2 linked regions of the Shumkonia mesophila genome follow. The protein of the gene in region 1 interacts with the protein of each later gene in a pairwise test. Links are inferred from orthologs where the notes say so. Each region holds a gene or a part of one and is shown in the gene's direction. Other genes may lie near its edges. The genes, in order: leuS and ligA.

Region 1 (15,673 bases):
GCGCGAGGGCGACGGCGCCACGCCGGCCGGCCGCTTCGCGCTGCGCCAAGTCCTCTACCGGCCCGACCGCCTGGCGCCGCCGGCCGTCCACCTGCCGGCGCGCCCGCTCGAGGCCGCCGACGGCTGGTGCGACGATACCGCCGATCCCGCCTACAATTGCGCCATCCGCCGGCCGTTCGCCGCCCGCCACGAAACCCTGTGGCGCGAGGATGGCCTTTACGACCTGCTGGCAGTGATCGGCCACAACGACGCCCCGCCGGTCGCCGGCCGGGGCAGCGCCATCTTCCTGCACGTGGCGGCGCCCGGCTACGCCCCGACCGAGGGCTGCGTCGCCCTGGCGCTTCCCGATCTCAAGGACATCCTGGCGGCCTGGCGGCCCGACTGGCGGCTGGTCGTCATCCCGCCTGGGGGTCAAGCGGCGGGCGGCCGCCGAAAAGGGCGGTGCCGACCCTGACGTGGGTGGCGCCGAAGCGCACGGCGACCTCGAAATCGTCGCTCATCCCCATGCTGAGCTGAGCAAGGCCGTTGCGGCGGGCCATTTCGGCCAGCAGAGCGAAATGGAGCGACGGCTCCTCGTCGACCGGCGGGATGCACATGAGACCCCTGACGTCGAGGCCGAAGCGGTTCCGGCAGGCCGCCACGAAGGCGTCGACCTCGGTGGGCAGGACGCCCGCCTTCTGCGGCTCCTCGCCGGTGTTGACCTGAACGAAGCAGCCGAGCCGCCGGCCGCTTGCGGCCATTTCCTCGGCCAGTGCGGCGGCCAGTTTCTCGCGGTCGACGGACTGGATGACGTCGAAGAGGGCGACGGCGCGGCGCAGCTTGTTGCGCTGCAAGGGTCCGACCAGGTGGAGCGACACCTCCGGGTGGGCGGCGCGGAGGACCGGCCACTTCTCCTCGGCCTCCTGGACGCGGTTCTCGCCGAAGACCCGCTGGCCGGCGGCGATGGCGGCGAGAATCGCCTCGGCCGGCTTGGTCTTGCTGATGGCCACCAGCTCGACCGTTTCGGGCGCCCGTCCGGCCGCCCGCGCGGCTTCGGCGATGCGGCCTTTGACGGCGGCGAGATTTGCGGCGATACCGTTGTCTTCAGTCATGTGCGATAACCGATTTGAAGCGGGCGGAGGCCCAGGGGAGGGAAGGAAACCGTGCGGGCGAACCTAGCAGAACGGCGGCGGCTTCTCAATTTGCACGATCCCCTTCCGGGGGCCGGCCGGCTTCCCCCGCTCATCCTGGTCACCGACGCAGCGCGCCTGCCCGATCCCGCCGCCACCATCCGCCGGCTGCCGCGAGGGGCGGCGGTCATCCTGCGCCATTACGACGCGCCGGGACGGGCCGCCCTGGCCCGCCGGCTGGCCGCCCTTTGCCGGCGCCGCGGCGTGCGGCTGCTGATCGCCGGCGACTGGCGGCTGGCCGCCGCCGTCGGCGCCGGCGGCGTCCACCTGCCGGAAGCGGCGGCCCGGCGCGGCCCGCCGGCCCGGGGCGGGGGCGGCCTTCGCCGGCCTGGCTTCCTGGTCACCGCTGCCGCCCATTCGCCGGCCGCCCTTTGGCGGGCGGCCAAGGCCGGCGCCGACGCCGCCCTGCTGTCCCCGGTGTTTCCCACCGCCAGCCACCCCGGCGCCGCCGGCATCGGGGCCATCCGCTTCGTCGCCTGGTGCCGCCGATCGCCGCTGCCGGTCTATGCGCTGGGCGGCATCGACCGGCACTCCGCCCGCCGCCTCAAGGGCACGGGAGCGGCCGGTTTCGCCGCCTTGGGCGCGCTGGCCGGGATTGCCGGCGCCCGGGCGGGCTGCTAGACAGAACCCGCCATCGATGAACGCATCCGAAGGACCCGAGGGATGAACCGCAGGGAGCGCCGCAAGCAGCGATCGGAAACCGGCATGGCGCCGGCCACGCCGGAAGCGCTGTTCCGGGCCGCCTTCGAACACCACCGGGCCGGGCGGCCCAAGGAGGCGCGGGCCCTCTATGCGCGAGCCCTGGCGGGCCAGCCGGACAACCCGGAACTGCTGCACATGGCCGGCGTCGCCGCTTATGAGGAGGACGATCTCGACGCCGCCCTGCGGCTGATCGGGAAAGCCCTGGAGCGCGGCCTGCGCCGCCCGGAGGTCCACAACAACCTGGCCAACGCGCTGCAAAAGAGCGGCCGCGCGGCGGAAGCGGAGGCGGCCTTCCGCGAGGCGCTCAACCTCGCCCCCGGTTACGCCGACGCCCACTACAACCTGGGCAACCTGCTGAAGGAGGCGGGGCGGCTGGAGGAGGCGATCGAGGAATACGAGCGGGCGCTGAGAACCCAGCCCAACGACGCGCAAATTTTTCACAGTCTCGGCTTGGCATATCAGGCCATGGGCCTGCCGGAGAAAGCCGCCGGGGCTTTTCGCCGGACCGTCGAGATCAAGCCGGACCATGAGGCGGCATTGCTTGGCTTCGCGCGCCTGCTGCGCCTGTTGGGCCAGCCGCGGGATGCCGTGGGGTGTTTCCGGCGGTTTATCGCCCTCATCCCGACGAACCTGCGAGTCCTAATGGGGTTCGCGGAAGTCTTGGAGCTAATGGGCAAGCGTGAGGAGACGCTGGAAGTCTTGCGAACGGTTCTGGCTATCGAGCCGTCCCATCCACAGGCCAACTGCGGCTATCTTAAGATGCTGGAACAGATTTGTGCCTGGGAGGAGGCCGGTCAATATAGGCGCCTGGTCCGACAAGCCGCCCTGGAAACACTGGAAAGGGGGGAATCGCCCGCCGAGGAATCGTTCGACGCTATGGGCCGGGACATGGACCCGATTTACCTCCTGCGGAATGCTCGCGCCCATAGTCAATCCGTCGTTGCGGCAACGAATGCGCTCCGTGAAAGCCTGCCGGCCGTTGCCACGCGGCCGGGGGATGGCCGGATCACCCTTGGCTACCTGTCGAGCGATTTTCGCAACCATCCCGTTGGCCATCTGGTTAGCGGTCTGTTCTCCCGGCACGACCGGAACCGATTCCGGGTGATCGCCTATTCGGCCGGCCCCGATGACGGTAGCGCGTACCGCCATCGGGTCGAGTCCGGATGCGACGCTTTCGTCGATCTCGTGGCCGCGGGAACGGCGGCGGCGGCGCAGCGAATCCGCGAGGACGGCGTTGACATCCTGATCGACCTGAACGGCCTTACGACCCGGAACCGGCTCGATGTCCTGGCCCTGAAACCGGCCGCCGTACAAGTTGGTTATTTGGGATATCCGGGGACAACGGGCGCGGATTTCATGGACTACGTTATCGGCGACAGCGTCGTTGCCCCAATGGAGCATGCCCGATTCTTCGCTGAAAAGCTCGTTCACCTGCCGGGTTGTTATATGGTCACCAGCCCTCATCCGCTTTCCGAAGAACGTCCGGCGAGGAGAGAATGCGGATTGCCCGACGACGCCGTCGCCTTCTGTTCGTTCTGCCGAAACGAGAAGATCGAGCCGATCATGTTTAGGGTATGGATGGACATCCTGCGCCGCGTTCCGAATTCCGTGCTTTGGCTGGCCGATGTCAGCCCAACGGGCAAGGAAAACCTGCGCCGCCATGCGGAAGCCCTGGGCGTTGCCGCCACCCGCCTTGTCTTCGCCGCCCGCCTTGCCGCGAAGGAAGATCACTTGGCGCGTAGCGGACTGGCGGATTTGGCGTTGGATACCCGGATTTTCGGCGGTCATACGACCACGAGCGACATGTTATGGGCCGGCGTTCCGGTGATATCGTTGCTGGGTGGGCATTTCGCCTCGCGCGTCGGAGCGAGCCTGCTCAAGGCAATTGGGCTGGAGCAACTGGTAACACACAGCCTGGACGATTACCGGGAGTTGGCTGTGCGGCTGGCCCGGGATCGGGGCGAACTCGCCGAGGTTCGACGGCTGTTGAACGAGAATCGCGAAAGGTCGCCGCTCTTCGACACCGTCCGCTTTGCCCGCAATCTCGAACGGGGGTTCGAACAAATGTGGGCGCGCCATCGAGCCGGCCTCGAGCCAGCATCCTTCGCGGTCGTCGAAGACTGACATTTCCACATATGCCGTGTGGCATTTTCGTTACGGTGTGGCCGAAAAAAATACGAACGCGAATCAAAGGCAATTGCCGCCGTTCGAAAATCTCCGTTAAGGTTCAGTCGTCGCCTTGGGGGAAGGTTGTGCGTTTCGGCGGGATGCCCGCAGAGGCAGCAGGGCGAATAAACGGAAACCCTGTGGCCGGGTCCGGTACGGACCCGGTGGCTCGTTGCGAAATGAGAGAGGACATTGTTATGAAAAGGAATTTGCTTTGCACAACCGCCATGGCCGCGGTTGCTGCGTCCTTCCTGGTCTCCGGTGCGGCGCTGGCGGCCGAAAAGCCTACCCTCGAGATGAGCGGCTACCTGCGCTTCCAGGCCTGGGGTTCGGATCAGGACGTCGCTCCGAACGGCAACAACCGCGGCACGGCGTTCGAAATGGACGACGTTCATGTCCATTTCGACGGCTCTGCCAAGGCCGACAACGGCCTCGAATACGGCTTCCACGTCGAGCTGGAGGAAGGCGGGTCCGACAGCAAGGTCGGCTATGACGTCGCCAACGTCTATCTTGCCGGCGGTTGGGGCCGCCTGGAGCTGGGCTCCGCCCCCGGTGCCGAGGACGTGTTCAAGGTGGGCGCCGTCTCCATCATGGCCGACTTGCACGCCGGCTGGGACGGCGATTTGATGTTCGATACCGTTGACAACGCCGCCTACATCGGCAGCAACATGGCCGGCAACACCGACGACGCCAACAAGGTCACCTACTACACCCCGGAGTTCTCCGGCTTCGGCGCCGCCGTCAGCTATACGCCGGATAGCACGGCCTTCTTCAATAGCGACTTCAAGGCGGAGACCGCCGATCCCGAGAACGTGGTCGAGGTCGCCCTGAAGTACGCCGCCACCTTCAGCGACATCGACGTCGAGGTGTCGGCGCGTGGCATCACCGGGCGCTACGGCCTCAACGATACCGGCGATCCCACCACCGAGCTCGAAGACGTTCGGGCGTGGGGCGCCGGCGTCAAAGTCGGCTACGCCGGCTTCGAGCTAGCCGGTTCCTACACCGACAACGGCGACACCGGCATCGCCAAGGCCAATACCGCCGACGGCGCCGATGCCGGCGGCTGGTGGGACGTCGGCCTCGCCTGCGGCACCGGCCCCTACAAGGTCTCGGTGGCCTACATGCGCTCGTGGGCGGCCCAGCCGGGCGGCGTACAGGACGACGAGGTCGACTTCCTGTCGGTCGGCGGCCTCTATGCCGCGGCGCCGGGGCTCGACCTCTACGCCGCCTACCAGTACGTCGGCCTCGACCGCGCCGGCAACGCCAGCGACAACGAGGCCAACCTGTTCATGGTTGGCACCCAGGTCAGCTTCTAGAACGGGGCGGGTTCCGTCGGATCGCATTTCGCTTTAGCGTTCTTCGTTCGAAGGACGGATTGGGAGGCCGCGGGAGACCGCGGCCTCCCGCGTTTCGGCTCCGCGGCGCCGCGCCGCGCTTGTTGCGGAAATAACACACCCTGGCAGAAAAGATACAGCCCGGGCCGCGGGGCCGTTGCAAAGCATCAAAAATAGCGGTTTTATGCTGTCGATTTCCTCGCGTATGCGACGTTCGCAGGGCCGACACGGTCGGTGGGTCGTGGGGCAAATCAGGGGTAAACAAGGGGGCTGAAATCAGCCTGAAACTGAAGGAATGAGGATGATGAAGAAGATTCTTCTGGGTACCAGCGCCATCGTCGGCGCCTCCGTCCTTCTCGCCGCTCCGGTGTGGGCAGCCGAGAAGCCGAAGCTCGAAATGGACGGCTACCTGCGCTTCGAGGCCTGGGGTTCGGATCAGGACATTGATCCGAACGACAACAGCCGCGGTGTCGGCTTCCAGATGGACGACGTCGAGATCCACTTCCGTGGGTCGGCGAAGGCCGATAACGGCCTCGAGTACGGCTTCTATGTCGAGTTGCAGGAAGGTGGCAGCGACAGCAAGGTCGGTTACGACGAGGCCAACGTGTTCCTCTCCGGCGGTTGGGGCCGCTTGGAAATGGGCTCGCAGGACGGCGTGCACAACACGTGGAAGCTGGGCGCTTGGTCGATCAGCGCCGACAAGGACGGCGCCTGGGATGGCGATAACGGCTCCACCATGATCGGCGGAATGAACAGCGCTTACATCGGCACCGACTTCCTCAATGGCGACGACGCCAACAAGATCAGCTACTACACGCCGAGCTTCAGCGGGTTTCAGTTGGCCGTCAGCTACACCCCGGACACCGGCGACCAGTTTAACAGCGACTTCAGCTCCGACGAGGGAAAGGGCGGCATCAAGGGCACTCAGAGCAACCAGATCGGCGTCGCTGGGCGGTATGCCGCGACCTTCAACGGTGTTGGCGTCGAGGCCAACGCCCGTTACGTTCGCGGCGATTACGAGGGCAACGGCACCATCGAATACGAAGACGCCGAAGCTTACGGCGGCGGTCTGAAGATCTCCTACGCCGGCTTCTCGGTCGCCGGTTCCTACCAGGACCAGGGTGACTCCGGCCTGACTACCACGAATAAGGACGCTGGCTACGATGCCGGTTCCTGGTGGGATGTTGGCGTCGCCTACAAGACCGGCCCCTACGGGGTGTCGGTCGTCTACATGCAGTCGGAAGCCAACGACGGCGGTGCGGATGACGATGAGGTCAGTTGGCTGCAGGTCGGCGCCGGCTATGCCGCCGCTCCCGGCCTCGATTTCTATGCCGCCTACCGTTATATCGATCTCGACGACGGTGGTACCGATGACAGCAAAGACAGCGAAGCCAACATGTTCCTGGTTGGCACGCAAGTCAGCTTCTAAGGTCTTTCGACCTTTTGAAGTTCGGGAGGGCCGCGGCGCAAGCCGCGGCTTTCTTGCGTATAGAATGCCCTGGAAACTTCACGAAATGTTGACCTATAATGCGCCGCATGATGTCGAAAACTAGATTTCTCGTGCCCTTGGCTGGGGCAGCGATCCTTTTGGGGATGGCCGCCTGTTCCGGCATCGAGACCACGACCCCCGCCGATCCACGGACGCAAAACCCCACCGATATCCGTAAGCAGGGGTCGATGGGAAGGATTTTCGGCGATGACGCCTTCATCCTAGGTGGCACCGATCATTCCAAGGAGGACCTCGAGGGGAGCGGCATCGGCGTCAATTCCTTCCTGTGGCGGGCCTCGCTGGACACCCTGCTGTTCTTGCCGGTCAGTTCCGCCGACCCCTTCGGCGGCGTCATCATCACCGACTGGCACACCCCGTCGGACAGCCCGCCGGACCAGCGCTTCAAGCTGAACGTCTATATCCTCGGCCGGGCGCTGCGCGCCGATGGCGTCAGGGTCGCCGTCTTCCGGCAGGTCCGGGAAGGCGAGGCGTGGCGCGACCAGCCGCTCGACATCAAGGTCGCCTCCAAGATCGAGGACGCGATCCTGACCAAGGCCCGCCAGCTTCGCAACGAGACGTTGAGGAAATAGAGGACGCCCGGCCGGCCGAACAATCCTCCACGCCGTCGCCGTGCTTGCCGCGGCCATCCACGACCTCCGGAAGGACGTGGATGCCCGGAACAAGTCCGGGCATGACAAAAGGCGACAACAAGCCGACATCGAAGAGACCATGGCTCGCTATAATTTCAAGAAAACCGAAGCCAAATGGCAGAAGATCTGGGCCGAGCGGCAATGCTTCGCGGCCACCGAGGACCCGGCCCGTCCAAAGTACTACGTGCTCGAGATGTTTCCCTACCCGTCGGGGCGCATCCATATGGGCCATGTGCGCAACTACGCGCTGGGCGACCTGGTCGCCCGCTATAAGCGGGCCCGCGGCTTCAATGTGCTGCATCCCATGGGCTGGGACGCCTTCGGGCTGCCGGCCGAGAACGCCGCCATCGAGAACAAAGTGCCGCCGGCCCAGTGGACGCGCCAGAACATCGACACCATGCGCCGGCAGCTCCAGAGCATGGGGCTTTCCTACGACTGGTCGCGCGAACTCGCCACCTGCGAGCCAGAATACTACCGCCACGAACAGAAGATGTTCCTCGACTTCCTCAAGGCGGGCCTGGCCTACCGGCGGGAATCCTGGGTCAACTGGGACCCCGTGGAACAGACGGTACTGGCCAACGAGCAGGTGATCGACGGCAAGGGCTGGCGCTCCGGCGCCGCGGTCGAAAAGCGCCAGTTGAGCCAGTGGTTCCTCAAGATCACCGCCTATGCCGACGATCTGCTGGAGACGCTGGCCACGCTGGAGCGCTGGCCCGAACGGGTGCGCCTGATGCAGGCCAACTGGATCGGCCGCTCCGAAGGCGCCTACATGATCTTCGATCTGGCCGGGCGCAAGGACAGGCTGCGGGTCTATACCACCCGGCCCGACACCATCTTCGGCGCCTCTTTCTGCGCCATCGCCGCCAACCATCCGCTGGCCCTGGAGGCCGCGCGTTCCAACGCCGGGCTCGCCGACTTCATCGCCGAGTGCAATCGCTTAGGGACCAGCGAGGCCGCCATCGAGACGGTGGAAAAGAAGGGCTTCGATACGGGACTTCGGGCCTTGCACCCCTTCGTGGCGGGCAAGGAACTGCCGGTTTACGTCGCCAACTTCGTGCTCATGGAATACGGCACCGGCGCCATCTTCGGCTGCCCGGCGCACGATCAGCGCGACCTCGATTTCGCCCGCAAATATGCCCTTCCCGTGGTGCCCGTGGTGGCGCCCGCCGACGTCGAGCCGGCCGCCTTTGCGGTCGGCGACGTCGCCTATACCGGCGACGGCCGGCTGATCAATTCTTCCTTCCTCGACGGCATGGCCGTCGAGGATGCCAAGGCCGAAGCCATCCGGCGGCTGGCCGCCCAGGGCTCCGGCGAGAAGGCCATCAATTACCGGCTGCGCGACTGGGGGGTGTCCCGCCAGCGCTATTGGGGCTGCCCGATCCCGGTCATCCATTGCGAACGTTGCGGCGCGGTGCCGGTTCCCGAGGCCGACCTGCCGGTGCGCCTGCCCGAAGACGTGACCTTCGACGGGCGGGGCAACCCGCTCGAGAACCACCCGACCTGGAAGCACGTCGCCTGCCCGCAGTGCGGCGGACCGGCCCGGCGCGAGACCGATACCTTCGATACCTTCTTCGAATCGTCGTGGTACTTCGCGCGGTTCTGCGCGCCGCACGAAACCGCGCAGGCCTTCGCGCGCGCCGCCGTCGACTATTGGCTGCCGGTCGATCAATACATCGGCGGCATCGAGCACGCGGTTCTCCATCTGCTGTATTCGCGCTTTTTCATCCGCGCGCTCAAGGACTGCGGCTACCTGGGCATCAAGGAACCGTTCGCCGGCCTGATGACCCAGGGCATGGTCTGCCATCGCACCTTCCGCGACGGGGCCACCGGCCGCTGGCTGTTCCCGACCGACGTCATCGAGGCCCCCGACGGCACGGCGGCGCACGCCAAGACCGGGGCGCCGGTGACGGTCGGCCGTTCCGAAAAGATGAGCAAGTCCAAACGCAACGTGGTCGACCCCGAGGCGACGCTGGCGGCCTATGGTGCCGACACCGCCCGGCTGTTCATGCTGTCCGACAGCCCGCCCGATCACGATCTCGACTGGACCGATGCCGGCATCGACGGCGCCTGGCGCTATGTCAACCGGCTGTGGCGGATGATCGAGGAGCCGGGGGTCGCGCTCGCCGAACCCGGAACGCCGGCGCCGGAAGCCATATCCCCGGCGGCCGACAAGCTCAACCGGGCCATTCACAAGACGGTCGCCGCGGTTTCCGACGATCTGGAGCGCTTCCATTTCAACAAGGCGGTGGCGCGTATTCGCGAGCTGACCAACCTGGTCGACGGCCTGGACCGCAGCGAGGCGGGCGCCGGATGGGTCCTGCGCGAAGCGCTCGACACCCTGGTCTGTCTCATCGGACCGATGATGCCGCATTTGGCCGAGGAATTGTGGCAGCGCCTGGGGCACGCCACCCTGCTGGTCGATACGCCTTGGCCGGCGATCGATGCCTCGCTGCTTCACGAGGACACCGTCGTCATCGCCGTGCAGGTCAACGGCAAGCTGCGCGGCACGATCGATCTGCCGAAGGACATGGACGGCGAGGAAGTCAAGGCGGCGGCGTTGTCGGTCGCCAATGTCGCCAAGGCGCTGGAGGGGCGGGCGCCGCGCAAGGTCATCGTGGTGCCAAACAGGATCGTCAATGTGGTGGTCTAGACTCTTAACCGCCGTCGTCGCGGCCAGCTTTCTGGCGGCCTGCGGGTTCCAGCCGCTGTACGGCGGCGGCAAGCGGGGCCCGACCGTAGCCGAGCTGGCGTCGATCCGCATCGAACCCATCGCCGATCGCAGCGGGCAGATTCTTCGCAACCACCTGTTGGACCGCCTGAATACTTACGGTCGGCCGGCCCATCCGGCCTATGTCCTGCGGATCAATTTGAGTGACAGTTCATCTGGCATCGCGGTGCGCAAAAGCGAGTTTCCGACCCGCACCAGCCTTCGCATTACAGCGGCCTACGCCCTGACCCGCGTCGATACCGGGGCAAGCGTCTTCTCCGCTTCGAGCGCGATCGAGGGCGGCTACAACATCCTCAACTCGGAATTCGCCACCCTCGCCGCCGAGCAGGACGTCCGCGAGCGAGTGCTGCGCGAGGTCGCCCTCGACATCGAGGCCAGGCTCGCCGCCTTTTTCCGGCTGCAGCAGGAACAGCCGGCCGCCCCGCGGACGCCGTGAAAGTCGCCGGCGCCCGCGCGGATGCCTTTGTCGGGCGGCCGGACCCCAAGATCGCCGCCGTCCTCGTCTACGGACCCGACCGCGGCCTGGTGCGGGAGCGTGCGGAAACGTTGGCGCGCGCCGTCGTCGACGATCCCGCCGATCCGTTCCGCGCCGTCGAATTGACCGCCGCCGACCTCAAGGGCGACCCGGCCCGGCTTGGCGACGAGGCCGCCGCTATTTCCCTGGGCGGCGGCCGCCGTCTGATCCGGGTGCGCGAGGCCAACGACGGCATGGCGGGGCTGTTCTCGGCCTTTTTCGCCACCGCCCATGCCGATGGCGCGCTGGTGGTGGCCGAGGCCGGCGATCTGGCGAAGCGCTCGGCCCTGCGCCGGGCCTTCGAGGACGCCGCCAACGCCGCCGCCGTTCCGTGCTATGCCGACGACGCGCGCAGCCTGGGCGCCGTGATTGCCGAAACCCTGGGCGCCCATGGGCTGAAGGCGGCCCCCGACGCGCTGGCCTTCCTGGCCAGCAACCTTGGTTCGGATCGTTCGGTGACGCGGGCCGAGCTGGAAAAGCTGGCCCTCTACATGGGCGGTCCCGGCACCGTCACCCTCGGGGACGCCGCCGCCTGCGTCGGCGACAGCGCGGCGACTTCGCTCGATGGCGCCGTCTTCGCCGCCGGCGCCGGCGATCTTGCCGCTCTCGAGAAGGCCTTGGGCCGCGCCTTCACGGAAGGCGTCGCGCCGATCGCCCTTCTGCGCGCCGCCAATCGGCATTTCCAGCGGCTGCACTGGTTGCGCGGCCAGATGGCGGCGGGCCGCAGCGTCGAGCAGGCGGTGTCCGCCCTGCGGCCGCCGGTGCTGTTCCTGCACGCCGACGCCCTCAAGGCCCAGGCCCGGCGGTGGCCGGCCGACCGGTTGGCCCGCGTGCTGTCGATCCTGTTGGAGGCCGAACTGGACTGCAAGACGACCGGCATGCCGGACGTGGCGGTATGCTCGCGGGCCCTCCTGCGCATCGCCCAGGCGGGCCGCGCCGGCCGCGATTAATCCTTCGGCTCTTTGGGGTCCTCGGAAGGGAAGGCCGGCGGCTCGTCCGACGCGGCATCGTCGGCCCCGGCGCCGTTCGCGCCATCGTCCGGGCCGAACCCGCCGAAACCCAGGGAGTCCAGGTCGTCGTCGCCCGGCATGAAGTCGGCCAGCGCCTCCATCGGATCGTCGGGCAGGGGTTCGATGGGGTCGTCGCGACGACCGGCGCCGCTCGGCAGCGAGCCCCGCGTGCCGGTGGCCCCGCGACTCAGACGATGGAGGATCTCGTCGAGCTGTTCGAGCGACTGGTACTCGATGGTCAGGCTGCCGGCGCCGCCGCGGAAGCGAATGCCGACCTTGAGCCCCAGCAGGTTCGAGAGATCGCGCTCCAGCGCGATGGTGTCGGGGTCGCGGGCGCCGCCGCTCCGCTGGGCGGCCGGTTTCGCCTTGGCCTGCGCCAGCTTTTCGGTCTGGCGCACGTTGAGGCCCCGCTTGGCGACGATGGCCGCCAACGCGGCCGGGTTCTCGGCGTTGAGCAGGGCCCGCGCGTGGCCCGCCGTCAGCACGCCGCCGTTGACCATGTCCTTGACCGCCGCCGGCAGGTTCAGCAGGCGCAGCGTGTTGGCCACGTGGCTGCGGCTCTTGCCGAGGGAGGCGGCCAGCTCCTCCTGGGTATAGGAAAACTCGTCCTTGAGGCGGCGATAGCCGTCGGCCTCGTCGAGCGGGGAGAGATCCTCGCGCTGCAGGTTCTCGATCAGCGCGATTTCCAGGGCCTCGCGGTCCTCCATCTCGCGGATGATGACCGGTACCTCGTGAACCTGGGCCAGCTGGGCGGCCCGCCAGCGCCTCTCGCCGCCGATGATCTCGTAGGAATCGGCCTGCCCGCTGTCGCGGCGCACCAGGAGGGGCTGGAGAATGCCCTTGTCGGCGATCGACTGCGCCAGCTCCTGCAACGACTCGTCGTTCATCCGGTGGCGCGGCTGGAACGGGCTGGGATGCAGGAATTCGATGGGCAGCGTGCGGATGCCGCCGGCGCCGCTTTCGCCCCCTGCCGGGGCCTCGTCGTCCTCGCCGAGCAGGGCCGACAGGCCGCGCCCCAGGTTGCGCCGATGCCCTTCCGCCGCCATCACGCCGCCTCCAGCCGCTCGCGCCGGATGACCTCGCTGGCCAGGCTGAGATACGCCTGGGCGCCCGGACAGCGCAGATCGTAAACCAGCACCGGCCGGCCGTGCGACGGGGCCTCGGAGACCCTTACGTTGCGAGGGATCATCGTCTTGTAGACCTTGTCGCCGAAGAACGCGCGCACGTCGCTGGCCACCATGTTCGACAGGTTGTTGCGGCGGTCGAACATGGTCAGCACGATGCCCTGGATTTCGAGCCCGGGATTGAAGGCCTTGCGGATTCGCTCGATGGTCTTGACCAGATGGCTGATTCCCTCCAGCGCGAAGAATTCGCATTGCAGCGGCACCAGCACCGCCTGCGCCGCCACCAGGGCGTTGATCGTGAGCAGCCCCAACGCCGGCGGACAGTCGATGAGGATGAAGTCGAAGTCGCCGGCTCCGGTGGCCAGCGCCTCGCGCAGCCGGTACTCGCGGCGCTCCTCGTTGACCAGCTCGATCTCGGCGCCGCTCAAGTCGACCCCGGCGGTGATCATGAAAAGACCGGGAATCTCGGTGGCGACGACAGCCTCGGCGGGAACCGCATCGCCGATCAGCAGGTGGTAGGAATTGACGCGCCGGGCGGTGCGGGCGATGCCCAGGCCGGTGCTGGCGTTGCCCTGGGGATCGAGATCGATGATCAGCACCCGCTGGCCGATGGCGGCCAGCGCGGTGGCCAGGTTGATCGCCGTCGTCGTCTTGCCGACACCGCCCTTCTGGTTGGCGATGGCGATGATGCGAGGCCCTGCGGCCGGCACGGGAGGCGGATTAGCGGACATGGCGACGGGAAATGTCCTCCAATTTCAGAATCGTCCCCTCGGGGTCGGTCACACTTTCGAACCGGCTGACCGTCATCATCCAGGTTTTTTGCGACACCGTCAATTCCTGTTCGGCGCCGCGTCCCTTGGGGAAAATACAAGCTGTATGGGGTCCGAGAAAGGGGGACGCTATATCCAGTAGATCGGAAAGAGGCGCCAGGGCGCGCGCCGTGATCGCATCGGCCTCTCGGGGCGCCAGGGCCTCGGCCCGCACGGCGTGAATTTCGACCGCGGCGCCGGTAATTCGCGCCGCTTCGCGCAGGAAGGCGCACTTGCGCCCGTCGCTTTCGACGAGATGGATGCCGCGGATTCCCAGGAGGGCAAGAACCAGACCGGGGAAGCCGGCGCCGCTGCCGAGGTCGATGACGGTCTCGGCCGTCACCGGCACCAGGGGCGCCAGCTGCGCCGAATCGAGGATATGGCGGCGCCAGATGTCGGCCACCGTCCCGCGGCCGATCAGGTTGATGCGCGCCTGCCATTTCAAAAGGACCGCGACCAGGGCTTCCAGTCGGGCCCGCGTGTCGTCCGATATTCCCGTGTGCGCCTGGAAGGCCGCCGGGGTCAGGGGAGGGGGCGTCGTCATGATCGACCCCTGGAGCGGCGGCGGTGTTTCACGTGAAACATGGGGCTCCTTAGGCGCCCTGGCGGGCATCCTGGCGACGGACATGGGCGAGCAGCAGGGTGAGCGCGGCTGGGGTGACGCCCGAGATGCGGGCGGCCTGGCCGAGCGTCGCCGGCTTGGCGCGGACCAGCTTGTCACGGACCTCGTTCGACAGGCCGGCGACGGCGCGGTAATCGAGATCGCGGTCGAGCGCCAACGCCTCGTCGCGGCGGAAGGCGCGGACGTCGGCCTCCTGGCGCTCAAGGTAATGGGCGTAGAGGGCTTCGATCTCCAGTTGCCGTCCGACGGGGGCGGGAAGGACGGCGAGGTCCGGCCAGACGCCCGTCAGCCGCTCGAGCGTGATGCCCGCATGGCCGAGGAGGTCGAAGGCCGAACGCGCCACCCCGTCGAGGTTGACCGTCAGGCCGTGGCGTTGCAGCAGGTTGGGCGTGGCCGTCAGGGCGCACAAGCGCCGCCGTTCGGTGTCGAGCTCGGCCATCTTGGCGGCGAAGACGCGGGCGCGACCGGTCGACACGCACCCAGCGGCCTCGCCCTTGGCGGTCAACCGCTGGTCGGCGTTGTCGGCGCGCAGGGCCAGCCGGTATTCGGCCCGCGAGGTGAACATCCGGTAAGGCTCGGTGGTGCCCAGCGTCACCAGGTCGTCGATCAGGACCCCGATGTAGGCCTCGGCCCGGTCCAGCACCAGGCCGTCGTCGCCGGCCACGGCGCGGGCGGCGTTGAGGCCGGCCATCAGTCCCTGGCCCGCCGCCTCCTCGTAGCCGGTGGTGCCGTTGATCTGGCCGGCGAAGAAAAGCCGCGCCACCCGCTTGGTTTCGAGCGTCGGGTAAAGTTCGCGCGGATCGACGAAGTCGTACTCGATGGCATAGCCCGGCCGCAGCATCACCGCGTCCTCGAGGCCGGGGATGGTCTTGAGCAAGGCGGCCTGGACGTCCTTGGGCAGCGAGGTGGAGATGCCGTTGGGGTAGACGGTATCGTCGTCCAACCCCTCGGGCTCGAGGAAGATCTGGTGTCGGTCGCGCCCGGCGAAGCGCACCACCTTGTCCTCGATGCTCGGGCAATAGCGCGGCCCGGTGCTGCGGATCTGCCCCGAGTAGAGGGGCGCCCGATCGAGGTTGGCGCGAATCAGGGCGTGGGTTTCCGGCGTGGTGCCAGTGATGTGGCAGACCACCTGCGGCGTCGCGATGCGCTCGCTCAGGTAGGAAAAGGGCTCGGGCGGATCGTCCCCCGGTTGCGCCTCCAGGCCGTCCCAGCGGATGGTGCGCCCGTCGAGGCGGGGCGGCGTTCCCGTCTTCAGCCGCCCCAAGGCGAAGCCGGCGCGGCGAAAGGTGTGGGACAGACCGACAGCAGGGGGGTCGCCAACGCGGCCGGCCGGGATCTGGTTCTCGCCGCAATGAA
Region 2 (12,574 bases), on another replicon or contig:
CGGTGCGCCTGGCCCGCGGCGCCCCCATCCTGGCCTTCGATCCCGATGCCGCCAAGCAACGGGTCGAGGCCCTGCCGTGGGTCAAATCGGCGTCCGTGCAGCGCCGGCTGCCCGACACCGTGTTTCTGCGCGTCGTCGAGCGGCGGCCGCTGGCGGTGTGGCAGCACCAGGGCCGGTTCGCGCTCATCGACCGCGACGGCCAGGTGATCCCCGACGGCAAGCTGGAGCGCTTCGCCCACCTGCTGCTGGTGGTCGGCGAGGACGCCCCGGTGCACACCGCCCGCCTGCTGGAGACGCTGTGGAACCAGCCCGACCTGATGGCGCGGGTGAAGGCGGCGGTGCGGGTCGGCGGCCGGCGCTGGAACGTTCGCCTCGACAACGGCATCGACGTGCGCCTGCCCGAGGAGAACACGGGATCGGCCTGGAACCGGCTGGCCGATTACGAACGAACCCATCACGTGCTGGCCAAGGACGTCGGCGTGCTCGATCTCAGGCTTCCCGACCGCCTGATCGTGCAGAAGGCGCGCCAGTCCGAGGGGCTCGAGCCCGGCACCGAAACGTGAGACGCCCGCAAGCCCATGGCGACGGATCGAAGAGCGGTAGACGGATGAAGACGAACGGCACGACCCCGAAAGTGCGCAACGGCCTGGTTGCCGCGCTCGATATCGGCAGCACCAAGGTGGTCTGCTTCATCGCCAGGACCGGGGGCGACACCGGGCTGCAGATCGTCGGCATGGGCCACCAGCTGTCGCGCGGCATCCGCTCGGGCACCATCGTCGACATGGAGGCCGCCGCCGATTCCATCCGCGCCACCGTCGAGGCGGCCGAGCAGATGGCCGGCGAGAACATCCGCGAGGTCATTGTCAACCTGTCGGGCGGCGAGCCCGTTTCGCGGCTGATCGCCTACGAGATTTCCATCGCCGGCCACCAGATCGGCGACGCCGATCTGCGCCAGGTGCTCGACCCCCACGTGCTCAACCACGGCCGCCCGGCCGATCACGAGATGATCCACACCCTGCCGGTCGGCTACAGCATCGACGGCCAGCGCGGGGTGGCCGACCCGCGCGGCATGTTCGGGGAAAGGCTGGGCGCCAATGTCCACGTGATCAGCGCCAGCGGCGGCGCGTTGCGCAACCTGGCCACCTGCATCGCCCACTGTCATCTCGAAATCGACGCCAGGGTGGTCTCGCCGCTGGCCTCGTCGCTGGCCTGCCTGGTCGACGACGAGAAGCAGCTGGGCGTCACCCTCATCGACATGGGCGGCGGCACCACCACCATCGCCGTCTATTTCGACGGCGAGCTGATCCATACCGACGGCATCCCGGTCGGCGGCATGCACGTCACCAACGACATCGCCCGCGGCCTCTCCACCCCGGTCGCCCATGCCGAGCGCATGAAGACGCTCTACGGCAGCGCCATGCCGACGCCGTCCGACGACCGCGAGGTGCTGAAGGTGCCGGTCATCGGCGAGGAGTCGGACTCCGAGGCCAATCCGGTGCCGCGCTCGATGCTGGTCAGCATCATCCGGCCGCGCATCGAGGAGACCTTCGAGATGGTGCGGGCCCGCCTGGAGGAAGCCGGCTTCGACAAGGTGGCCGGGCGGCGCGTCGTGCTGACCGGCGGCGCCAGCCAGTTGTCGGGCGTGCGCGAGGTGGCCGGAATGATCCTCGACAAGCAGGTCCGGCTCGGCCGGCCGCAGTTCATCCGCGGCATGGCCGAGGCGACCGGCGGTCCGGCCTTTTCGACCTGCGCGGGACTGCTGAAGTACGCGATTCGAACCCCGGCGGCGGCGGTCAGTTCGCCCTACCGCCCAACAGAGGTGCCCAACGGGCGGTTCGGCCGCTTCGGGCAATGGCTCCGTGAGAATTTCTAGAGGGAGAACGTTCGACCTGACCGGCCCGCCGAGGGGGCGGACCCCCGGCATCGCCGCCCGCGGACGGCAACACACAGGGAATATCTTGGCTTCGTCAGTTTTTCGGAGGGAATTATGAGCATCAACCTGAGCCTGCCGACCACCAGCGAAGTGCCCGAGCTGCGGCCGCGTATCACGGTCTTCGGCGTCGGCGGCGCTGGCTGCAACGCCGTCAACAACATGATCCAGGCCGAGTTGGAGGGGGTCAATTTCGTGGTCGCCAATACCGACGCCCAGGCGTTGGCGCAGGCGCGCACCGACACCCGCATCCAGCTTGGCGCAACCGTCACCCAGGGCCTGGGTGCCGGCAACCGGCCCGAAGTGGGCCGCGCCGCCGCCGAGGAGACGATGGACGAGATCGTCCATCACCTGGAAGGCAGCAACATGGTGTTCATCACCGCCGGCATGGGCGGGGGCACCGGCACCGGCGCCGCGCCGGTGGTCGCCCGGGCGGCCCGCGAGATGGGCATCCTGACCATCGGCGTCGTCACCAAGCCGTTCCATTTCGAGGGCATGCACCGCATGCGCATCGCCGAGGCCGGCATCAACGATATGGAACAGTACGTCGATACCCTGATCATCATCCCCAACCAGAACCTGTTCAGGGTGGCCAACGAAAAGACGACGTTCGCCGACGCCTTCAAGATGGCCGACGACGTGCTCTATTCCGGCGTGCGCGGGGTCACCGACCTGATGGTGATGCCCGGCCTGATCAACCTCGACTTCGCCGACATCCGTTCGGTGATGAGCGAGATGGGCAAGGCCATGATGGGCACCGGCGAGGCCGAGGGCGAGCGTCGCGCGCTGGAGGCGGCCGAGGCGGCCATCGCCAACCCGCTGCTCGACGACACCTCGATGAAGGGGGCCAAGGGCGTCCTCATCAACATCACCGGCGGCACCGACATGACCCTTTTCGAGGTCGACGAGGCGGCCAACCGCATCCGTGCCGAAGTGGACGGCGACGCCTTCATCATCTTCGGCTCGACCTTCGATGCCAGCCTCGACGGCAAGATGCGCATCTCGGTGGTGGCCACCGGCATGAGCACCCAGTCGCAGACCCAGCCGGCGCCGGTGACGCTGGATGTCCTTGCCAAGGCGCGGGCCGAGCGGGCGATCGAGCGCAAGAAGGCCGTTCCGGCCGAGGCGTACGCCTCGCCGCTGGGTTCCGTCGTGTCGATGCCGGCGACCCAGCAAGTTGTCGCCGAAACCGAGGAAACGGCCGCCGTCAAGCCTGAGGAGGTCGCCGCCGAACAGGCGGTCGCCGAGGTCGAGCCGGGGGCGCTGGATCACTTCGTGGCGGCACCCTCCGATCAGGTGCCGGCCCCGGCGGCGGCGCCGTCGGTCAACGCGCGGGAGACCTTCATTCCGGCGCGGCCGGTCGGTCGCAACGACCAGCCGATGCCGCCACGCCGGGCCGATCCGTTCGCCGGCGCGGCGATGGCCAACGGAGCCCGGGCGGTCGAACGGCCCCACGTCGAGGCCGCCAAACCGCGCGGCCCCAGCCTGTTCGAGAAGGTGACCGGAACCGGCCGGGCGGCCAAGCCGAGGGCCGAGCCGGCGCCGGTTCCGATGCCGGCGACGAAGGAGCAATCCGAGATCGGCGGCCTCGACCCGTCGGACCGTTTGCAGGACTCCCAGTCCGGCGACGACCTGCTGGATATTCCGGCCTTCCTGAGGAGGCAAGCAAACTGAGGAAAAACAATCGGTTGCACGGAAACAATTAGAAACAATGATTGATTTGAGTGCCACGGGGTTGGTGGGTATATCAACCCTCGTGGCACTTTTTCTTTAACTGCTTTCGGTCCAAGGGTTTTTCGGCGTGCAGCCGATGCCGGGAACCACCGGGGAAAGACACCGAAGATGGGATTTTCCGAGATCAGACGCCGCCGGGTCGAGACCTTGACCGACGAGCGCATCGATACCCAGAAGACGCTGAAGAGCCCCATCGGCTGTTCGGGCGTGGCGCTCCATAGCGGGGCCAAGGTATCGATGGTTCTGAAGCCGGCCGAGGCCGGTCACGGCGTCGTCTTCAGGCGGACCGACATCGCGGGCAAGGGCGCCGTCATCCCCGCCCGCTGGGATCATGTCGTGGATACGCGGCTGTGCACCGTCGTCGGCAACGGCGAGGGGGTGGTGGTTTCGACCATCGAGCATCTGATGGCGGCGCTGGCCGGCTGCGGGATCGACAACGTCGAGATCGAGATCAACGGTCCCGAAGTGCCGGTCATGGACGGCAGCGCCGAGCCCTTCGTTTTCCTGATCGAGTGTGCCGGCGTGCGCGACCTGGGCGTGGCCCGCCGCGGCGTGCGCGTGCTCAAGCCGGTGGTCGTCGACGGCGGCAAGAGCGGCATCGCGGCGCTCTATCCGGCCGACAGCTTCGCGGTCGGTTTCGAGATCGATTTCGACAGCGCCCTGGTCGGGCGCCAGGCCCTTTTGCTGGGACTGGTCAACGGCACCTTCAAGAAGGAACTGTCGCGGGCCCGCACCTTCGGCTTCCTGCACGAGGTCGAGCAGTTGTGGGCCAACGGCTTTGCCCGCGGCGGCTCGCTGGAAAACGCGGTGGTGGTCAGCGGCGACAAGGTGCTGAACGAGGACGGCCTGCGCTATGAGGACGAGTTCGTCCGTCACAAGGCGCTGGACGCGGTCGGCGACCTTTACACCGCCGGCGCGCCGATCATCGGGCGGTTCGACGGCCGGTGCTCGGGGCATGCGCTGACCAACCGCCTGCTGCGGCAGCTTTTCGCCCAGCCCGACGCCTGGTGCTACGACACCGTCAGGGTGGCGGGGGCGGAAGCGCCGGCGATGCGGGCTTCGATTGCCGACGATATGCCGGTAGGGCTGGCCGCGACGGCCTGAGGGCGGTTTCCTCTTCGATCGACGTGTGACGCGCCGGCGGGCCTAGGGCCTTGCGCGGCGCGGCGTTGTGCGTATCATCCTAACGACATTTGAAGCGGCCGTGGTATAGTCCGCGGCAACGGGCCGATCGCGCCGGGCGATCGCCGAACCCGCCGGAGAATGACCCGATCCCATGACCCGTGGAAGGACACCGCTCAGCCTCGCGGCTTTCGCCTTTGCCCTTCTGCTCGCCGCCTGCGCGAGCAAGGAGGAGCTCTATGTCGAGCGGCCGATCGAGGAGCTCTACAACGAGGCCATGGACGCGCTGCAGACCGGGAAGTACGACACCGCCGCCCGGCAGTTCGACGAGGTCGAGCGCCAGCATCCCTATTCGTCGTGGGCGACCAAGGCCCAATTGATGGCCGCCTACGGCCACTATCAGAAAAGCGCCTACGACGAGGCGATCGTGGCGTTGGACCGCTTCATCCAGCTTCACCCGTCCAACCGCGACACGCCCTATGCCTACTACCTGAAGGCGCTCTGCTATTACGAGCAGATTTCCGACGTCCGGCGCGATCAGAAGATGACCCAGGAAGCCAAGAAGACCCTGGACGAACTGATCACCCGCTTTCCCGACAGCACCTATGCCAAGGACGCCCGGCTCAAGATCGACCTGACCCATGACCATCTGGCCGGCAAGACCATGGAAATCGGCCGCTACTACCTGCGCCAGGGCCACTATCTGGCGGCGATCAACCGCTTCCGCTACGTGGTCGACAATCACCAGACGACGACCCATGTCCCCGAGGCGCTGCTGCGGCTGACCGAGGCCTACCTGGCGCTCGGCCTGAGCGAGGAGGCGAGGCGCACGGCGGCGGTGCTCGGCCACAATTTCCCGGGCAGCGAATGGTATGTCGACGCCTACGAACTGCTCGAGCAGAAGCGCATCCGGCCCCAGGAGACCGCTTGGTACAAGTTCTGGGAAGGCGATGCGGAGCCGCCGAAGGTCGAGAAGATCGAGACCGACCCCGCGAAAAAAGAGTCCTGGTTCAAGTTCTGGTGATCCGGTCCGCTGGATGCTGCGCAGCCTGTCCATCCGCGACGTCGTCCTCATCGAAAGGCTGGATCTGACCTTCCAGCCGGGGCTGTGCGTGCTGACCGGCGAGACCGGGGCCGGCAAATCCATCCTGTTGGATGCCCTTGGGCTGGCCCTGGGCGAAAGGGCCGAAGCCGGCTTGGTGCGCCATGGCGCGGCGCAGGCCACGGTGGCGGCGGCCTTCGACGTCGATGGCGGCCATCCGGCGGAGGCGCTGCTGGCCGAGCAGGGGATCGAGGACGGCGGCGGACAGCTGATCCTGCGCCGCATCGTCGGCGCCGACGGCCGCTCGCGGGCCTTCGTCAACGACCAGCCGGTCAGCGTCTCGCTGCTGCGCCAGATCGGCGACGCCTGCGTCGAAATCCATGGCCAGTTCGACAATCAGCGGCTGATGCATACCGCCACCCATCGCGCGCTGCTGGACGCCTATGGCGGGCTCGCCGCCGAGGGGGCCACCGCCGCCGGGGCCCATCGCGCTTGGCGGGCGGCCGTCGAGGCGTTCGAGCGGGCCGAAGCCGACTTGGCCCAGGCCCGGCGCGAGGAGGAGTTCCTGCGCCATGCCGTCGACGAGATGGAGGCCCTGGCGCCCCAGCCCGGCGAGGAGGCGGCACTGGCCGAGCGGCGCGCCGTCATGATGCACGCCGAGAAGCTGATCGAGGCGATGAACCAGGCGACCGCGGACCTTTCCGCCGGGGCCGGGGTGGAAGCGGCGTTGCGCGGCGCGGCGCGGGCCCTGGAACGGGTCGCCGACAAGGCGGAAGGGCGCCTCGACGCGGCGCTCGCCGCCCTCGACCGGGCGGCGGTCGAGGCCGCCGAGGCCGTCGTGCTGTTGCATCGGGCCAGCGCCGACATGGACCTCGATCCGCGCAACCTGGAGAAGGTGGAGGAACGGCTGTTCGCCCTGCGCACCCTTTCGCGCAAGCACGGCGTCGATGTCGACCGGCTGCCGGCGGTCCTCGACGGGCTCAAGGCGAAGCTGGGCGATATCGAGGACGGCGGCGGCCGGGTGCGCCGCCTGGAGGCGGAAGCGACGGCGGCCCGCGCGGCCTATGTCGCGGCCGCCGGCGCGTTGCGCGAGAAGCGCTTGGCCGCGGCGGCGCGCCTGGACAAGGCGATGGCCGGCGAGCTGGGCCCGCTCAAGTTTGGCAGCGCGCGCTTCGGCACCCGCATCGACGCGCTGGAGGAGGGGGCCTGGGGCGAGCACGGCTCGGATGCCGTCGCCTTCGAGGTGGCGACCAATCCGGGAACGCCGCCGGGGCCGCTCAACAAGATCAGTTCGGGCGGCGAGATGTCGCGCTTCATGCTGGCCCTGAAGGCGGTCCTGGCCCAGGCCGACCCGGTGCCCACCATCGTCTTCGACGAGGTCGACGCCAACGTCGGCGGCGCCGTGGCCGATGCCGTCGGCGAACGGCTGGCCCGCCTGGCCGTCCGCTTCCAGGTGCTGGTCGTCACCCACTCGCCGCAGGTGGCGGCGCGGGGCGCCCATCACTGGCGGGTTTCCAAGAAGATCGACGGCGCCGCCACGGTCACCCGGGTCGAGGCGCTCTCGGCCGGCGAGCGCAAGGAAGAAATCGCCCGCATGCTGGCAGGCGCCCGGGTCACCGACGAGGCCCGCGCCGCCGCCGACAGCCTGCTCGCCGGGGGCGGGGCGGCATGAACGAGCGCGATCTGCGAATGCTTGCCGTCGAGGATCTGACGCAACGGGAAGCCGAGGCCGAACTGGCGGCGCTGGCCGCCGAGATCGCCGCCCATGATCGGGCCTATCACCAGAACGACGCGCCGACGGTATCGGACGCCGAATACGACGCCCTGCGCCGGCGCAACGAGGCCATCGAGGCGCGCTTTCCCAAGTTGGTGCGGTCCGACAGTCCGTCCCGGCGGGTCGGCGCTCCCGTCGCCGCCGGCTTCGAGAAGGTGGTCCACGCCAAGCCGATGCTGTCGCTGGGCAACGCGTTTTCCGCCGAGGACGTGCGGGAATTCCTGGCCCGCATCCGCCGCTTCCTCAACCTGCCGGAGGCGGAGCCGCTGGAAATCGTCGCCGAGCCCAAGATCGACGGGCTTTCGGTGTCGCTGCGTTACGAGCAAGGCCGGCTGGTCCAGGGGGCGACGCGCGGCGACGGCGCGGCCGGCGAGAACGTCACCGCCAACCTGCGCACGCTGGACGACATCCCCACCGAGATCCGGGCGGGCGAGGTGCCGGCCGTCTTCGAGGTGCGCGGCGAGGTCTACATGTCGCGGGCCGACTTCGCCGCGCTCAACGTCCGCCAGCAGGAAAGGGGCGGCAAGATCTTCGCCAACCCGCGCAACGCCGCCGCCGGCAGCCTGCGCCAGTTGGACGCCGGGATCACCGCCCAGCGGCCGCTTCGCATGTTCGCCTATGCCTGGGGCGAGGTCAGCCGGCTGCCGGTGAAAAGCCAGGGGGAATTCCTGGAACTGCTGCGCAGCTGGGGCTTTCGCACCAACCCCCTGGTTGTCGTCTGCACGGGCGCGGATGCGCTGCTTGCCCATTACGCCGCCATGGAAAGCCAGCGCGCCACGCTCGATTACGACATCGACGGCATGGTCTACAAGGTCAACCGGCTGGACTGGCAGGAGCGCCTGGGCTTCGTCAGCCGGGCGCCGCGCTGGGCCATCGCCCACAAGTTCTCGGCCGAGCGGGCCGAAACCGTGCTCAACAGGATCGATATCCAGGTGGGCCGGACCGGCGTGCTGACCCCGGTGGCGCATCTCGAGCCGGTGACCGTGGGCGGCGTCGTGGTGTCGCGCGCGACGTTGCACAACGAGGACGAGATCGCCCGCAAGGACGTTCGCGAGGGCGATAGGGTGATCGTCCAGCGGGCCGGCGACGTCATTCCGCAGGTGGTTGAGGTGGTGCTGGAGAAGCGGCCGGCCGGCAGCCGCCCCTTCGTCTTTCCCGAGGTCTGCCCTGAATGCGGCAGCCAAGCGGTGCGCGAGGAGGGGGAGGTCGCCCGGCGCTGCACCGGCGGCCTGATTTGCCCGGCCCAGGCGGTCGAACGGCTTCGGCACTTCGTGTCGCGCGACGCCTTCGACATCGAGGGATTGGGCGGCAAGCACATCGAGGCGTTCTGGAAGGACGGCCTCATCAAGACGCCGGCCGACATCTTCAGGCTTCCCGGCCGGACCGAGGAAATCGCCGAGCGCGAGGGGTGGGGAGAGCAGTCGGTCCGCAACCTCGTGCGCGCGCTCGGCGAGCGGCGGACGATTGCGCTGGAGCGCCTGATCTATGCCCTCGGCATCCCGCAGGTGGGGCGGGCGACGGCGCGCCTGCTGGCCCGCCACTACGGGACGTTTGAGAGATGGCGGGCGGCGATGACGGCGGCCCGCGACACCGATTCAGAAGTTTACCGAGACCTCATCAACATCGACGGCATCGGCCCAGGGATGGTCGGTGACATCTTGGCTTTCTTCGCCGAGCAGCACAATGGCGAGGTCCTCGACGATCTCGTCGGTACAAAAGAAACAGAAAAGAAAGAATGGCAACTGACGGTCGAGCCGTTCCAGGCGCCGGCGGTTCAGGCCTCGCCCATCGCCGGCAAGACCGTGGTCTTCACCGGCACGCTGGAAACCATGACCCGCGGCGAAGCCAAGGCCCGGGCCGAGGCGCTCGGCGCCAAGGTGGCGGGCTCGGTGTCGAAGAATACCGACTACGTGGTCGTCGGCGCCGACGCCGGCTCGAAGGCCCGCAAGGCCGAGGAACTGGGCGTCGCCACGCTCAGCGAAGCCGATTGGCGGGCCCTTATCGGTTGAGGCCGGCCGCGTCGGGCAGCCATCGCTAGAATTTTTTCCCGGAATACCACTCGTTGCGGCCGGCGCGGCCCTCGGTTACACTGACGCGCGACGGGGAGCGGCACCTAAGGTACCAGGTCAGCCAGATTTTGAGCGATGCCAACGGTTCGGCATCGCCGGCGACGGAGGCCAGCCCATGAAGCCGGGGATCGTCGATTCCATAGACGACATGCGGTGTTGGCAGACAACGCTTCTCGTGGCCTCGATCCCGATATGGGCACCGAGGACACCAACCTCACGACGACTTCGACGACGGGATCCTCTCGGCAGGCGCCGGCTGCCGGGCCGGGTCTCGTCGCGTTTCCACCGCCGAGGCGTCCGTGACCGGCGGCCCATGGGGGTGCCGCCGCTGCAATGAAACCGGCAGGGAGCCACAACATGCCTGACACTGAAACGAAGAGAAAGACACCCGAGAGAGCCTATGCCGTCTTCGCCGTATTCATCCTGCTCGTCATGATGTTTCCGCTCTACGGGCTGGGCAATTCGGCGCAGCCGATCGTGATCGGACTGCCGTTCTCGCTGTTCTGGGTGGTCTTCTGGATCGGCGTCGAGTTCGTCGGCCTGATCGCCTTTTTCCGTTACGAATACGGGCGCTGAGGAGGCCGACATGCCGGAATGGATCATTGCGCTGGCGATGATGGGGGGATACCTCGTCTTCGCGTTCGTGTTGGGGATGCTGGCGGGCAAGGGGCGCTCGTTCTTCTCGATCTCCGAATACGCGGTCGCCGACCGCGGCCTGGGCATCGTCGTCATGTGGTTCCTGATGGGCGGCACGATCTTCTCGGCCTTCGCCTTCCTGGGCGGGCCGGCCTGGGCCTACTCGCGGGGCGCGGCCTCTTTCTACATCCTGGCCTATACGGCGCTGGGCCTGCTGCCCTGGTACCTGATCGGCCCCAGGATGGCCAAGCTGGGTGCCGCGCGCGGCTATTTCAGCATGGGCGACATGCTGCGCGACCGCTATCAGTCGAGGTCGCTGGTGGTGATCGTCGGCATCGTCTCTGTGCTGGCCTTCATCCAGTATCTGACCCTGCAGATCAAGGGCATGGCCTACATCTTCAACATCATGACGGACGGCCACATCCCGTTCTGGGTCGGTGCCCTTCTCTCCTATGGCATCGTCGTCATTTACGTCGCCACCAGCGGTGTGCGCGGCGCCGCCTGGAGCGACGTTCTGCAAGGCGCCATGATGTTCGTCGTCGCCTGGGGTGTCGGGCTCTATCTCGTCTACGTCCTGCATGACGGCCCGGGCGCCATGTTCGCCCAGATCGCCGCGGAGCGCCCCGGCTTTCTGGAGATCGGGCACGAAGGTTCGAAGATGTCGCAGATGGCCTATTCGACGGCCATCCTGGTGTCGGTCGTCGGCTTCATCATGTGGCCGCATCTCTTCATGAAGTCGTACACGGCCAATGAAAAGACGATCAAGCTCACGGTGCTGGCCTACCCGCTGTTCGCGATCTTCCTGGTGCCCGTGCTGTTCATCGGGTTCTCGGCGGTCGGGGTGATCCCGTCCACCGCCCTGACGACTCCGGACGGCATCCTGCCCTACCTGATCACCAACAACCTGGGGGCGACCGGCCTTCTTTACGGCATCATCGGGGCCGGCGCGCTGGCCGCCGCGCAATCCTCGGCCGACGCCATCACGCACGGCGCCTCGGTGTCGTTCGGGCGCGACGTCGTCTACCCGCTGAAGCCGGATCTCAGCGACCGCGCCCAGATCGTCATCATGCGCTGGGCGGTGGTGGCCGTCGGGGCGGTTTCCTACTACCTGGCCATCTGGGGGGCGGCGGGGCTGGTCCAGCTCCTGCTCGGCGCCTATGGCTCGATCGTCCAGTTCGCGCCCTGCGTTTACGGGGCGATCTGGTGGCGCGGCGCCCGCAAGGAAGGGGCGATCGCCGGCCTGGTCGTCGGCGTCGGCGTGAACTTCTGGTACCAACTGGTCCAGAAGGGCGTGACGCCGCTCGACATCAACCCCGGCATCATGGGGCTGATCGCCAACGTCATCATCTTCATCGCGATAAGCCTGATGTGCCGCAGCCGGGATGAGGAACACGTCCGCGCCTTCCACCGCGTCTGAACGGGAAGGCGGTTTTCAACAAGCGGCCCCGGCATCGGGATGATGCCGGGGCCGTTTTTTCGTCCGAGTTTTTCCGGGGCCTGTCGCCTCAGTGCAGCTTGCCGGGCAGCCCCTTGATGGCGTCGTCGATCAGCTCGTCGGCCTTCGTTTCGCTCAATTTTTCGGCCAGCACGCGGCGCGTCGCCTCCAGGGCGACGTCCACCGCCGCGTCGCGGATTTCGCGCGTCGCCGTGGCCTCGGCCTGGGCGATGCGCTCCATCGCCAACTGCTCGCGCCGCTTGACCGATTGCTCCAGGCTTTCGGCGGCCCGGGCGCTCAGCGTGGCGGCTTCCTGGCGGGCGTGTTCGAGCAGCCGGCTGGTTTCCTCGGCGGCCTCGCGCTGCTTGCGCTGATAGGACGCCAGCAGTTCCTGGGCCTCCTCGCGCAGCTTCTCGGCCTCGTTGACCCTGGCCCGGATGGCATCGGCGCGCGCGTCGAGGCCGGTGGTCACCAGCCGAAGCACGGCCCGCCCGGCCAGCGCGACCAGGATGACGAAGGCGATGGCCACCCAGAACTCGGGGGTGGCCCAGAACGCTTCGGCCTTTGTTCCGGCCGTTTCGGCCGCCCATGCCTGCATCAGCTGCGCTCCTTCAGCACGTGGTCGACGATCCTGCCGACGACGCGCGGGTCGACGCGCTCGCCGGCCAGCCGCTCGGCCGCCGTCGATGTCACCTCCACCGCCACATCGCGAAGGTGGGCCATCGCTTCCTGCTTGGCCTCCAGGATGCGGCCCTCCGCCTCGGCGATCTCGGCCGCCAGGCGTTCGCTCAGCGTGGCGTGATGGGCGGCGGCATCGGCGGCCATCCTGTCG

The links.
Region 2: the proteins of leuS (region 1) and ligA interact in binary tests that used the Escherichia coli proteins (3 or more experiments, as listed by UniProt). The link is inferred for Shumkonia mesophila from one-to-one orthologs.

Annotation. Positions count from the first base shown.
Region 1 is NZ_JAOTID010000001.1:539,438-555,110, reverse strand. What follows is about bases 7,254-10,374. They hold leuS (leucine--tRNA ligase), read left to right. Parts: upstream 7,254-7,589; coding sequence 7,590-10,160; downstream 10,161-10,374. Other genes in these bases: lptE (LPS assembly lipoprotein LptE), read left to right, coding at 10,147-10,374; ODR01_RS02445 (DUF3576 domain-containing protein), read left to right, coding at 7,254-7,450. In the rest of the region: ODR01_RS02475 (L,D-transpeptidase family protein), read left to right, coding at 1-454; ODR01_RS02470 (YggS family pyridoxal phosphate-dependent enzyme), read right to left, coding at 396-1,091; ODR01_RS02465 (thiamine phosphate synthase), read left to right, coding at 1,182-1,790; ODR01_RS02460 (O-linked N-acetylglucosamine transferase, SPINDLY family protein), read left to right, coding at 1,833-3,995; ODR01_RS02455 (porin), read left to right, coding at 4,235-5,353; ODR01_RS02450 (porin), read left to right, coding at 5,673-6,800; more of ODR01_RS02445, read left to right, coding at 7,049-7,253; more of lptE, read left to right, coding at 10,375-10,674; holA (DNA polymerase III subunit delta), read left to right, coding at 10,671-11,702; ODR01_RS02425 (ParB/RepB/Spo0J family partition protein), read right to left, coding at 11,699-12,808; ODR01_RS02420 (ParA family protein), read right to left, coding at 12,808-13,617; 16S rRNA (guanine(527)-N(7))-methyltransferase RsmG, read right to left, coding at 13,607-14,221; tRNA uridine-5-carboxymethylaminomethyl(34) synthesis enzyme MnmG, read right to left, coding at 14,289-15,673.
Region 2 is NZ_JAOTID010000013.1:88,252-100,825, reverse strand. The notes cover bases 7,131-10,064. They hold ligA (NAD-dependent DNA ligase LigA), read left to right. Parts: upstream 7,131-7,517; coding sequence 7,518-9,611; downstream 9,612-10,064. Other genes in these bases: ODR01_RS19140 (hypothetical protein), read left to right, coding at 10,029-10,064; recN (DNA repair protein RecN), read left to right, coding at 7,131-7,500. In the rest of the region: ODR01_RS19175 (cell division protein FtsQ/DivIB), read left to right, coding at 1-563; cell division protein FtsA, read left to right, coding at 608-1,873; cell division protein FtsZ, read left to right, coding at 1,988-3,604; lpxC (UDP-3-O-acyl-N-acetylglucosamine deacetylase), read left to right, coding at 3,773-4,768; ODR01_RS19155 (outer membrane protein assembly factor BamD), read left to right, coding at 4,941-5,810; more of recN, read left to right, coding at 5,824-7,130; more of ODR01_RS19140, read left to right, coding at 10,065-10,247; ODR01_RS19135 (sodium:solute symporter family protein), read left to right, coding at 10,258-11,724; ODR01_RS19130 (F0F1 ATP synthase subunit B family protein), read right to left, coding at 11,813-12,340; ODR01_RS19125 (F0F1 ATP synthase subunit B family protein), read right to left, coding at 12,340-12,574. UniProt on the Escherichia coli protein: DNA ligase that catalyzes the formation of phosphodiester linkages between 5'-phosphoryl and 3'-hydroxyl groups in double-stranded DNA using NAD as a coenzyme and as the energy source for the reaction.